Regions from separate parts of the Pseudoalteromonas sp. SIMBA_162 genome, predicted to be linked through region 2. Evidence: predicted binding sites of a transcription regulator. Region 2 holds the regulator's gene; each other region holds the start of a gene.

Region 1 (3,208 bases), on a different contig from region 2:
AAACCCATTTATGCGTAAAGGCGTTGACATGCTTGTTGACGGTCATGACGCAGATGTTGTGCGCGCTACACTTCAAAAAGATATTTCCCTAACCACCACCCGTCATGAACTAGGTGCTGGCTTATTTAAAGCACTTGCCGACATAGCTCCCGCAATGGGAATGATTGGTACATTGATAGGCCTCGTTGCCATGTTATCAAACATGGACGACCCCAAAGCTATCGGACCTGCAATGGCCGTGGCACTATTGACCACTCTGTATGGTGCATTTTTGGCGAATGTAGTAGCAATTCCGATTCAGGTAAAACTCGAGCTGCGTAAAGACGAAGAAGCGATGAATCAGCGTTTGATTCTTGATGCTATTTTAGGAATTCAAGATGGTCAAAACCCCAAAGTTATTGAAGGTATTTTGAAAAACTACTTGGCTGAGTCTAAACGTAAAGTTGATACCGAGGAGTAACCATGTCTGATGAAGAGTGCAAATGCCCACCCCCCGGTTTGCCTGCTTGGATGGGTACATTTGCTGATTTAATGTCGCTATTAATGTGCTTTTTTGTACTCTTATTGGCATTCTCAGAAATGGATGTACTTAAATTCAAGCAAATTGCAGGTTCTATGAAGTTTGCTTTTGGTGTGCAAAATAAAATCGAAGTTAAAGATATCCCAAAAGGGACATCGGTTATCGCTATGGAATTTACCCCAGGTAAGCCAGAGCCTACACCCATTGAAACTATTCAACAGCAAACCGTTGAAATGACCCAGCAAATGCTAGAGTTTCAGGCTGGTGATGAAAGTTCAGCGGGCGGCAGGCAAGAACAGCGAGGCGATAAACGTGGCGGTGAATCTAGAAGTACCTCACAAGAGCAGTCATCAGAACAAGCAATATCCGCTGCAGATCAAGAGCAAACAAATGAGCTGGTTAAAAAAATAGCGCAGCAGTTAGAAAGGCAAATAATAGATGGTGCAATAGAACTTGAATCATTAGGTCAGCAAATTATTATTCGTATTAGAGAAAATGGCTCGTTTCCTTCGGGCAGTGCTTTTTTACAACCTAAGTTTAAACCGATTATTCAAGACATTGGCGAACTTTTAAAAGACGTACCAGGTGAAATTACAGTATCAGGGCATACAGATGATTTTCAGGTATCAAATGAGTTATACGTAAATAACTGGGATTTGTCGTCTAAGCGTGCAGTGGCTGTTGCTAGCGAATTGCAAACAGTTCAAGGGTTTGATAAGACACGAATGATGGTTGTAGGGCGAGCTGAAACTCGGCCGCTTGTGCCTAACGAGACAAATGAAGACCGACGCCGGAATCGCCGAGTTGAAATATCTATATTACAAGGTAAGGCAAAAGAGTCTGATCCTATTGATGTGAGATAATGCTCAAATTATAAAGCTGGGCTTAATTAGTAGCCCAGCTTTAAGTTTTACAAATTATTACCAGTATCTATCTATTGAACCGACAATAAATCAAAAACTCTCACTCTTTAAAATAGTTATGCTAAACTACTGTTTATATAACCAGTTGTAGGCCAGCACATGAAACTCTACATCGCAGAAAAACCATCACTTGGACGTGCAATTGCAGATGCGCTCCCAAAACCACATAAAAAACACGACGGTTACATTGAAGTCGCAAATGGTGATTGTGTCTCGTGGTGTATTGGCCATTTGTTAGAACAAGCTGAACCTGATGATTACGATGAACGCTATAAAAAATGGCAATTAGAACATCTCCCTATAGTACCTGAGCAATGGCGGTTAAAAGCTAAACCTAAAACTCGTAAGCAATTAACTATTTTAAAAAAGCTAATCAAACAGGCATCAACGTTAGTTCATGCTGGCGATCCCGACCGTGAAGGGCAGTTACTTGTAGATGAAGTGATAGAACAAGCCAAAATAAGCAAAGCTAAAAAGCAAGGTATTCAGCGTCTACTTATAAACGATTTAAACTTAGCTGCAGTTAAAAAAGCGCTTAGTAGTATGCACTCTAATCGGGAATTTATTCCATTAAGTGTATCAGCACTTGCACGTTCACGAGCAGATTGGCTTTTTGGTATGAACCTCACTCGGGCTTATACTTTAGCGGGACAAAAAGCAGGGTTTGGTAATGTACTCTCAGTTGGGCGCGTACAAACGCCAATTTTGGGCTTAGTGGTAAATCGTGACACTGAGATAGCTAATTTTATATCAAAACCATTTTATGAGGTGCTAGCTAGTTTAGTTACTCCTGAGAAGCAGGTATTTAAAGCAAAATGGGTACCGAGTAAAGCTTGCGAACCTTATCAAGATGAAGAGGGGCGAGTGCTAAATAAAGCATTGGCCGAAAACGTGGCTTCGCGTATAACGAATCAAACAGGAGAGGTGACATCGCTTGAACAAAAACAAAAAAAGCAAAGTGCACCTCTACCTTATAATCTATCAACACTGCAAATAGATGCAGCAAAGGCATTTGGTATGGCTGCCCAACAGGTGCTTGATATTTGCCAAACACTTTATGAACGCCATAAATTAATTACTTATCCTCGCTCAGATAATCGTTATTTGCCTAAAGAACATCATTTAGATGCACCTTCAATTTTAAAAGCAATTGCAACTAATGACGGTCAAAAAGTGGAGTTAGTAAATGGTGCAAATGCTAAGCAGCGCAGTAAGTGCTTTAATGACGCAAAAGTAGCTGCGCATCACGCTATTGTACCTACGGCAAAGCAATTAAAGTCAGCTAGCTTAGCCAAGGATGAAGCAAAAGTGTATCAGCTTATTTGTAGGCATTATTTGATTCAGTTTTACCCAGACTATATTTATAACGAAACTAAAGCAGAGGTGACAATTGCTGGTGGGTTATTTAAAGCCAACGCTAAACAAGAAGTCAGTTTGGGGTTTAAGGTATTAATGGGTAAATCAGAATTAAAAGAAGAGGCTACTTTACCTTACCTTGAAAAAGGGATGGACCTGGTATGTACACAAGGTGATGTAGTCGAAAAGCTTACTTCACCTCCCGCTCATTTTACTGATGCAACTTTACTAGGTGCTATGACGGGGATTAGCCGTTATGTAAAAGATCCACATATCAAAAAAATACTAAAAGATACTGATGGTTTAGGTACAGAGGCTACTCGTGCAGGCATTATAGAGTTGTTATTTAAACGGCGTTTTTTAAAGCGTGAAGGCAAAACAATCAAAGCTACCGAAACAGGCCTTGCAT
Region 2 (3,208 bases):
TTTGCTGTTTATTGGGGGCTTTAAATGGTTGCCCAGTAATGCCATTAAAACTTTGAGGGTTGCCTTCACTGGTTACAGTTATAAGTGGGGTAGATAAAAAATGTGCAAAGGTTATTTTAGTCGGATTAGTGACTTGCGAAACAATATTATCAATTGATGCCACGTAATCGCTGCTTTTAAAGGGGTTAACTAGGGTGCGTGTTGCTAGGTGTTTACCATGTACTTTTTCAAGCGGGATGGCGCTCATAACCAAACCGCCAAGCAACCAAGCTAGTATTTGTATTCCTAATAAATAGCCCAACCATTTATGAAGTTTACGTGCTGGTTTAAAAGTTTTTTTCATGTGTGTTTATCTTATTATTTTTACAAGACATTTTACGCGATGGTTGAGCAAGGTGAGTGCGACAAAATGTCGCACTAGTGCATTAAAATAGCGTTTCAGCACAATAGCGCCAATTGTAAGTAGCAATCGCACTCTAAAATAAGAGTATTACCATATAAAACGTCTATTTATAGGGTGTTGATTTGGTATAAAGGTAAAACTGCGTTAAAGTTTGCATGGTAACCATTAGAGGATAAATACGAGACAATGTCGGAAATTCAATTTTTAAATGTAGATCTAGAGCTTGAGTCAAAACAAGATATTAGTGTGCTGGTGGCCGACCTAAAAAAAGTCGCAACGATTTTACATTATGACAAAGACGAATACCGTCAATTAGCACGTATTGAGGTAGCTGGCGATGTAAAATCACCAGACAAAGCAATAAACCATATATGTGAGCTTATTGAGTCATGTTCACGCAATGCATTAAAGCAATGGTTGAGCTGCTCACGTAGAACGTTTGATATAGGGTTTGAGTCAGGCACGTCGCCAAAGTGTTTTAATCAAGCTTTACATGCAGATACACTACTGCGTATATCTGCTATTGGCGCGGGTATGGAAATAACAATTTACCCTCTCGAAAAATAACTTACGTCTTTCGCTCAACAACGGCTGCGGTCATTTTTGATACGCAGCATAGCTCGTTGCGGCTGTTTGTAATTTTTATTTCCCAAACAGAGCTTCGTTTTCCAATATGAAATGCGCGTGCTGTTGCCGTTAATGTACCATTGCGAGAAGCCTTTAAATGGCTTGCACTTATTTCTTGCCCAACACAGTAAAACTTTGTGAAATCAACCACAAAATTAGCAGCATAGCTAGCTACGGTTTCGGCGAGTACAACGTTTGCGCCGCCATGAACCATGCCAATAGGGTTATGGTGTGCAGGGATTGCAGGCATAGTTGCTACTAGATAATCGTCGCCTATCTCTGTTATTTCGATTCCCATGGTTTTCATTAGCGTCCCTTGGCCATTAATGCCTTCGTCCAATTGTTTACACAATGCTAATGTAATGGGTTGATGCCAAATACTCATATAGACTCCTTTAAATTTAATGTAGCAAGTTACTATTTTTATAGGCTATTTTAGAAAGCCCCTAAAATGTACACGTAAGCAAGTAATTTGGCTATTTGAACGAATAATTTAAATTTGCGATTTTTATTTAACTGTATATACTCACAGTTAAATGTACTGTATGGAAAACCAGTTGTATGCGCCCATTAACTAAACGCCAAGCTCAAATACTCGAATTAATTAAAGTGTTTATTAAAGACACTGGTATGCCGCCTACACGTGCCGAAATAGCACAAACGTTAGGGTTTAAAAGTGCAAATGCCGCTGAGGAACATTTAAAAGCCCTTGCCAAAAAAGGGGTGATTAAAATGAAACCTGGCGCAAGCCGTGGAATTCAACTTGTTGAAGAAGAGGAGCCAGAACAATTAGGTTTACCGCTTATTGGCCGAGTTGCGGCAGGTTCCCCTATTTTGGCGCAAGAACATGTTGAAAGCCACTGTAAAATTGACCCATTAATGTTTAAACCAGCTGCCGACTTTTTACTGCGCGTAAACGGTATGAGTATGAAAGATATAGGCATTATGGATGGCGATTTACTTGCTGTGCATAAAACACAAGTGGCTGAAAATGGTCAAGTTGTGGTTGCCCGTGTTGATGACGATGTAACCGTAAAGCGCATTGAAAAGGCGGGTCGCCAGGTGTTGCTTCATGCTGAAAATGACGAGTTTGCACCAATTAAGGTCGATCTTGAAACTGAGTCGTTCAACATTGAAGGCTTGGCAGTGGGTGTAATTCGTAACGCGGACTGGATGTAGTTCTTTCTTATTTTATAAATTGCGCACTATTTTGGTGCGTATTTTTATTTTTTTAAATTTATTTGTTTTTTATTGACACTCTTTCATTTCATCCTTAGCCCTTACTACCTCTCGATTTTAGCTACTTTTTTCTACGCTAAACTAAATCAACGCTCTACTTTTTACATATTTATTGTTTGTTTTTAATACAAAAAACTTGCATGCTGGTTAAATATTAACTAATTGTTAATGAACTGACGCTGGCAATACTCATCGCTTTTAAGCTTTGAGCACACACAATAAATTTGTTGCTAGCGCAGTGAATGCCAATTTTTATAAATAAAACGGCATTAATAAAAAAATAAAAATAACGAATTGGCGTTTAAGCCGTATGCCTCTTCGCTTTGCACTAGCAACAGCATCAAAGGAGTCGTCACATGGGTAAACTTAGTTGTACCTTGTGGCTTATATTGTGTGTTTTTCCGCAGTTAGCCTTGGCAAATAGCCAATTTAATATGCGTAAAGGCGTTACAGATATAAGTGAAAATGTTTACGAATTACACATGACCATATTTTTTATATGTTGTGTGATTGGGATAATAGTGTTTGCCATTATGCTTTGGGCACTCATTCATCATCGCAAATCTAAAGGAGCGGTTCCCGCTCAATTCCATGAAAGTACCAAAGTAGAAATTCTTTGGACCGCCATTCCATTTGTTATTTTAATTGCTATGGCAGTGCCTGCTACAAAAACGTTAATAGCGATGGAAGATGCCAGTAAAGCCGACTTAACAATTAAAGTTACAGGTTCACAGTGGAAATGGCATTATGAATACATGGGAGAAGATGTAGAGTTTTACTCAATGCTTGCAACTCCTCAGGATGAAATAACTAATTTAGCTGATAAAAACCCAAATTATTTACTTGAGGTAGACAAACCCCTCGTACTACCAATTAATCAAAAAATTCGTTTTTTAATGACCTCAGATGATGTTATCCACTCTTGGTGGGTACCAGACT
Region 3 (3,208 bases), on a different contig from region 2:
ATTTCCATTTGCTGCTTAACATGCGGTTGACCTCGGTAATCAGCCAACAGTTTTGGCCTAATTGCTCGGTCAATCGAGTCTTCATTTGTTTTTTCAGTCGCGTCAATTAAGCGATCCGCTTCAATCATGGGTTACTCACAACATCGATTTTAAAGATTCTTTTATAAGAACCTCAGTAGACATATCCGGTTTACTCACCGATTTTACTGCTTTTTGTGCCTGTGGCAATTTATACCCTAATGCAACAAGTGCAGAAACGGCATCATCCGCTGCATTATTAGCCACTAATGCATCGCTGTGAGGCTCTATAACTGCGCTATCGCTAAATGGTGTAAATAAATCATTACCCCAATCTTTTAGACGGTCTTTCATCTCAAGCACTAAACGTTCAGCTGTTTTTTTACCCACACCCGGTAATTTAACCAGCGATGTAGCATCTTCATTATTTACACAGCTAACAAACTGTTGCGCCGACATTCCCGATAAAATAGCGAGCCCGAGTTTTGGCCCTACACCATTAGCTTTTAAAAGCTCTCTAAATAATGCGCGCTCTGTTTTATTATTAAAACCAAACAGTAACTGCGCATCTTCACGCACTACAAAATGAGTATAAACAATCGTGTTTTCACCCACTTTTGGTAAGTCGTAAAAACAGGTCATTGGCATTTGTACTTCATAACCCACGCCGCTTACTTCAAGTAAAATTTCGGGGGGTTGTTTTTCAACTAAAATACCATTTAAGCGGCCTATCATTGTTATTTCCTTAAGCGTCCTCTAACGGTTTTGCTTGCGCTTCCCGCTAGTTTAATTAAATTTTGTTCTGAATGAGCATGGCAAATTGCTATTGCTAATGCATCTGCTGCATCGGCTTGAGGCGTACCTGGTAATTTTAGAATATTTTTTACCATATGCTGGACTTGGCTTTTGTCTGCACCACCGTTGCCTACTACAGCTTGTTTAATTTGCCTTGCCGAATACTCAAACACTGGCAAATCAGCCATTGCAGCACCCACAATGGCAGCACCACGCGCTTGGCCAAGTTTTAATGCAGAATCGGGATTATGAGCCATAAATACTTTTTCTATAGCAAACGTTTCAGGCGAAAACTGCTCAACAAGTTGAGTGATGCCCTGGTAAATCATTTTAAGGCGTACCGGAAAAGGATGATCGGCTAATTTTATACAACCACTGCCTAAATAAGTAAATTTAGCACCTTGGTGAGCAACTACACCGTAACCAGTCAAACGCGATCCTGGGTCGATCCCTAAAATAATGGCCAAATCACATTCTCGTTGTTTTTATTGTAAATTAGGCTAATAATGCCAGAGCACTGTATAAAATACCAGTACCAAGCAAAAACAAAAATGCTCGCTTAAATAGCGAGCATTTTAAGCGCAATAATAGTTAGTTTACCCTAAAGCGCGAACTAACCCTTGGGTGTTTTGTTTAAGGGTACGGGCAATCATTAAATAACCCAACCCGGCTACAAATAAACCACCAGCAAGCGGGCCTATAATCCATATATGTGGATGAAGCTTGCCCGTAAGTTCAAACATTTGTTGCTGCACAATCAAAAGCGCTAAGTCGCTAAAAAATGCAGCAACTAAACCGGCTAAGCCACCTAATAATAAAAACTCGTACAAGGTCGCGTTTTTAATTAAACGGCTTTTAGCACCTAATGTTCTTAAAATTACAATTTCTTGCATGCGTTCACCTAAGCTCGCTTGCACTTGCGAAATCAGTACTAATGCACCGCACAAAACAACAATGGCAAGTACAAAACCAATGGCGAGTGAGACTTGAGATATTGTGGTTTGTATTTGCTTTACAAAGTTGTCTACATCGATTGCAGTAATGGTTGGATAGGTGCGCAACAGTTGGCTAAAGTCGCGCTTTTGCTCAGGTTCTATCCTAACCGACGAAATATACGTTGCCGGAAAATCTTTAAGTACATCAGGGCTGAGTATAATAAAGAAGTTGGGTTTAAGCGTTGCCCAGTTAACTGTACGAACGCTGGTAATTTTAGCATCGAACGACTGCGCGCCAATTAAAAAGGTAAGTGTATCGCCAATTTCCACATCAAGGCGCTCTAACATCGACTCTTCAACTGATGCCTCGGCCACTGCGTTTTCACCAAACCACTCGCCTTGAATTATCTCGTTTTGAGCCGGTACATTTTTAAGCCACGTTAAGTTTAGCTCACGGCCAATACCCGAACGCGCTTCTTCGTCTTTTTTCTCATTGTCTTGAAGAGATACTTCCCGTGCAACCAACTCACCATTTACCGCGTTAACACGCCCTCGAATCGTTGGGTAGAAGTCAGACACTAATATATCTTTCTCAGCAAGGTAGTTATTGATTGGTTCAAGATCGTTTTGCGTAATATTAACTAAAAATGCATTTGGCGCATCGCTTGGTAATTGCGACTGCCAATCAGCAATCATGTCATTTTTAAGCACAACTAAAAACAAAAGCAGCTTAATGGCGAGCGAAAAACTAATAAGTTGAACTGCATTTACATTGGCACGCTTTTGAATCGACGCAATAGCCAATGACCAGCTATTACCTGGTTTTAAACCCAGTTTCCGGCCACCGCCAAATATAAGTTTAGATATTAAAAACAACACGCCAATTAAAGTTAGTGTGGTTATAAATAATATTAGCGTTATTTTTATATTGTTACTAAATAACCACATTAACAAAAACACGGTCAATGCACTCATACCCAAGTGCACGCGGCTCACCGCTAGTTTGTCACCTAAATTACGACGCAGTACCCTAAGCGGCGGAATATCGAACAAATCAAACAACGGTTTAATAGAAAACATAACGGCGCAAATTACACCCGTACTAATTGCTACAAGCCAAGGCTTAAATCCACCCATGGGCAATTCGCTTCCCATACTTTTTGAAAGGTATCCGGTGGCTATTTCTTGCAAGCCGTAACCAATCAATAAACCTATACTCACAGCCATTGCACATACAAGCAATAAGTGAAGCATGTAAATTTTACGGATCATTGAGCGACTGCCGCCCAATGTTTTCATCATCGCAACAGGGTCATATTGGCGCTCGCAGTATCGTTTGGCTGATACAGCAATCGCTACTGCAGCCAAAATAATACCTAGTAAACCCGCTAACAATAAAAAACTCTCTGCTCGGTTTAAACTGTTTGAAATTGGTGATTGACGGTCTTTAACACCGTACC
Region 4 (3,208 bases), on a different contig from region 2:
TTTCGTGCGTCATAATCTAACGCCTTATTTATTAGCGGACTTTTTATGAACTGGCTTGCGCAATTACCGACTCAACGAACACCTTGGCTTTTATTCACTGCGATTGTTTTTATGCTAGAAGTAACCGCATTGTTTTTTCAATATAAAATGGGGTTAGCGCCCTGCATTATGTGTATTTATCAACGTACCGCGGTGTTAGGATTACTTGGCGCGGGTATTGTTGGGTCAATTAATCCACAAAGTAAAATAATGCGTATAGTTGCTTACATTACTTGGGGAGTATCGAGCATTTGGGGGTATTTAATTGCCCGTGAGCACATAGATATGCAAACAACAACAGATCCGTTTGCGTTTAGCTGCGAGTTTGAGCCTAACTTTCCATCGTTTATGCCGCTGCATGAATGGATACCGAGCTTTTTTGAAGCCACTGGCGATTGCGGTAACATAGATTGGGAGTTTTTATCGCTCAGTATGCCGGCTTGGATGGAAATTATTTTTGGGCTATTCGCTCTAACATTTTTTATTGTATTAGGTAGTCGCTTAATACTAAAAAGAACGGTTTAATAATTATGTTTACCTTTTTTTCTAGTCAACTTAAACAGTTGCAACATTTAAAAATACGCGAGAGACAGCTTGTTATAGCACGGTCTTTATCAATGCTGTCACCTACCGACCGTGTATTACTGCGTATTATCAAAATATTGCTATTAAGCCCGTTGTTTTTAATATTTACACTTTTTGAAGGTTGGATAATCATTCCCTTTTTAATACTCGGTGGGCTTTTTTATCCGTTATTAACCGCTCCGGTCGATATAAATTTTGCCAGAAAAAACTTAGACGAAGCACTACAACAACATGAAAAGGGCGCTTAGCGCCCTTTTGCTAAAGTTTAACTTTTCCTTCTAACTTAGCCATTACTTTTTTGCCAATCCCCTTCACTTTGGCCAAGTCCTCAAGGCTTGTAAATGAACCATTTTCATCTCGGTAATTTACTATTGCTTGTGCTTTCTTTTTACCAATTCCAGGAAGTTTAGCCAACATTTTTGCATCTGCATCATTAATACTTACCGCTTCGATGGGAGCCATAGATTTGCTCACTTCAGGTAATTGCGCGTAAGAGGTAGTAATGGGTAGGATACTTAGCAAACTTGCTATAAGTAAAAGTTTAAATATTTTCATTTATTCGTCCTTATTGTCCATTTTAGAACATATTTATTTTAATTATTAGGGAAGACCATAAATGACAAACGCGAGGCTAGCCACTTTGGAAGTACCTAAATGCATCATCACTTTTATCCGAAATCCTTAAAATGCAGCTGGTACAACCAAGTGATATATTAAATAAAGTTAAGTTACCGTTTTTTGTCAAATTTAAGACACTTAAAAATTACAACTCTGCGCTTGCATATTTACTTGCAAACCTTTACTGTATATAAAAACAGTAATCTTATGGTTTTTTATAAACCACAGTGCCAAGCAAGTTTGCAGGAGAAATCATGGCTGTTGTTGTTAAATATGTTGTAGAACGAAACGGAGTCGAGCGTATGACGTTTACTACTAAGAAAGAAGCTGATGCCTATGACAAAATGCTAGACATAGCAGAATCACTTGAGCTGATGCTAGAAAAAGTAGACGTGCCACTGAGTGAGCAACAAATAGAATCGCTTGCGTTAGAAATAGCAAAAAGTAAAGACGACTTTATGTCGGTACTTAAAGGTGCCAAAGAGCCTACGACTAAAGCGGCAAGTAAAAATAAAAAATCAGATAACGTTGCATCTATTGACGATAACAACGCTAAACAAGCAAGCTAAACATTTTGCAAATAAAAAGGGAGCAACTTAGTTGCTCCCTTTTTTATAGCTTTTATAAAAACGAATATTAATTAAAGCTCTTTTTCAACTTCATCAAATAACGTTGTTATATCTGAGTTAGGCTCATTGGTTGCTAAACTTACAACTACAATAGCAATACTTGCAAGTATAAAGCCTGGGACAATTTCGTACATTACGCTACTTAAACTTTCACCGTTGATTGTGAATGGGCCATAAATCCATAGTAAAACAGTAACTGCACCCACAACCATACCTGAAAGCGCACCCGCAAAGTTCATACGTTTCCAGTAAAGGCTAAACAATACAAGCGGACCAAATGCAGCACCAAAGCCAGCCCATGCATTACTCACTAAGTCTAAAATAGAGCTGTCTCTATCGTATGCGAGGTAAATAGCAAGTATTGCAACAATCGACACACTAATGCGCCCTACTAGTACAAGCTCTGCGTCACTGGCTTCTTTACGTAAAAATGTTTTGTAAAAATCTTCCGTTAGTGAGCTTGAGCTTACTAATAGCTGAGATGAAATTGTACTCATTATTGCAGCTAATATTGCTGCAAGTAAAAAGCCAGCAATAAGTGGATGAAACAACAGCTCTGACAGGATCAAGAATATAGTTTCAGGATCATCCACAACTATATTATTTTCATAAGTGTATGCTGCACCAAAAATACCCGTACCTACTGCACCAATTGCAGCAACAATCATCCAAGACATACCAATACGACGTGCTGTTGGCATATCTTTAACACTGCGCACCGACATAAAGCGAACAATGATATGTGGTTGACCAAAGTAACCCAAGCCCCACGCCATTGCTGAAATAATACCTAGCGCAGACCCTGCGCCTATCCAACTTAGCATGTCTGGATTAACACTGTTTAGGGTTGACTGCAGTGGTTGCTCTAATAAAGAGTAAGCTACAGCGGGTACTAAAATAAGTGCAATAAACATAATACAGCCTTGCACGAAGTCAGTTAAGCTAACCGCTAAAAAGCCGCCAAAGAGTGTATACAAAACAACAACACCCGTTGTGATGTATAGCCCCATTTCGTAGCTTAAGCCAAATGAGCTCTCAAATAGTTTACCACCGGCAACAACACCTGAAGAGGTATAAAGTGTGAAGAACACAATAATTACAACAGCCGACACAACTCGGAGTAAATTTGATTTATCGTTAAATCGGTTAGAAAAGTAATCAGGGATGGTAATAGAGTCATTCGCTTTTTCAGTGTAAACCCTTAAACGCGGCGCGACTAAAAAGTAGTTTAACCATGCACCGGCAATTAAACCAAATGCAATCCATGTGCTACTTAAGCCAGTAACAAACATGGCGCCAGGTAACCCCATTAAAATCCAGCCACTCATATCTGAAGC

The links. Region 2 encodes LexA, which represses DNA repair genes until DNA is damaged. Its sites were predicted from a motif close to TACTGTATNNNNATACAGTA; they were not measured.
Region 1: the regulator LexA is predicted to act here: its motif matches at 1,511-1,530, upstream of R0J88_RS15200 (DNA topoisomerase III).
Region 3: the regulator LexA is predicted to act here: its motif matches at 1,329-1,348, upstream of ruvC (crossover junction endodeoxyribonuclease RuvC).
Region 4: the regulator LexA is predicted to act here: its motif matches at 1,425-1,444, upstream of R0J88_RS02860 (YebG family protein).

Annotation. Positions count from the first base shown of each region.
Region 1 is NZ_JAWJBQ010000021.1:61,904-65,111, forward strand. Features, by position in the region: gene pomA (flagellar motor protein PomA) at 1-460, shown strand, start outside; gene R0J88_RS15195 (flagellar motor protein MotB) at 463-1,383, shown strand; gene R0J88_RS15200 (DNA topoisomerase III) at 1,543-3,208, shown strand, end outside.
Region 2 is NZ_JAWJBQ010000017.1:28,765-31,972, forward strand. Features, by position in the region: gene R0J88_RS13140 (hypothetical protein) at 1-343, opposite strand, end outside; gene R0J88_RS13145 (hypothetical protein) at 590-970, shown strand; gene R0J88_RS13150 (PaaI family thioesterase) at 972-1,415, opposite strand; gene lexA (transcriptional repressor LexA) at 1,592-2,209, shown strand; gene coxB (cytochrome c oxidase subunit II) at 2,626-3,208, shown strand, end outside.
Region 3 is NZ_JAWJBQ010000030.1:27,614-30,821, reverse strand. Features, by position in the region: gene ruvB (Holliday junction branch migration DNA helicase RuvB) at 1-128, opposite strand, end outside; gene ruvA (Holliday junction branch migration protein RuvA) at 136-753, opposite strand; gene ruvC (crossover junction endodeoxyribonuclease RuvC) at 756-1,280, opposite strand; gene R0J88_RS17075 (ABC transporter permease) at 1,410-3,208, opposite strand, start outside.
Region 4 is NZ_JAWJBQ010000003.1:1,468-4,675, forward strand. Features, by position in the region: gene dsbB (disulfide bond formation protein DsbB) at 46-564, shown strand; gene R0J88_RS02850 (DUF6170 family protein) at 570-872, shown strand; gene R0J88_RS02855 (ComEA family DNA-binding protein) at 883-1,179, opposite strand; gene R0J88_RS02860 (YebG family protein) at 1,497-1,811, shown strand; gene putP (sodium/proline symporter PutP) at 1,883-3,208, opposite strand, start outside.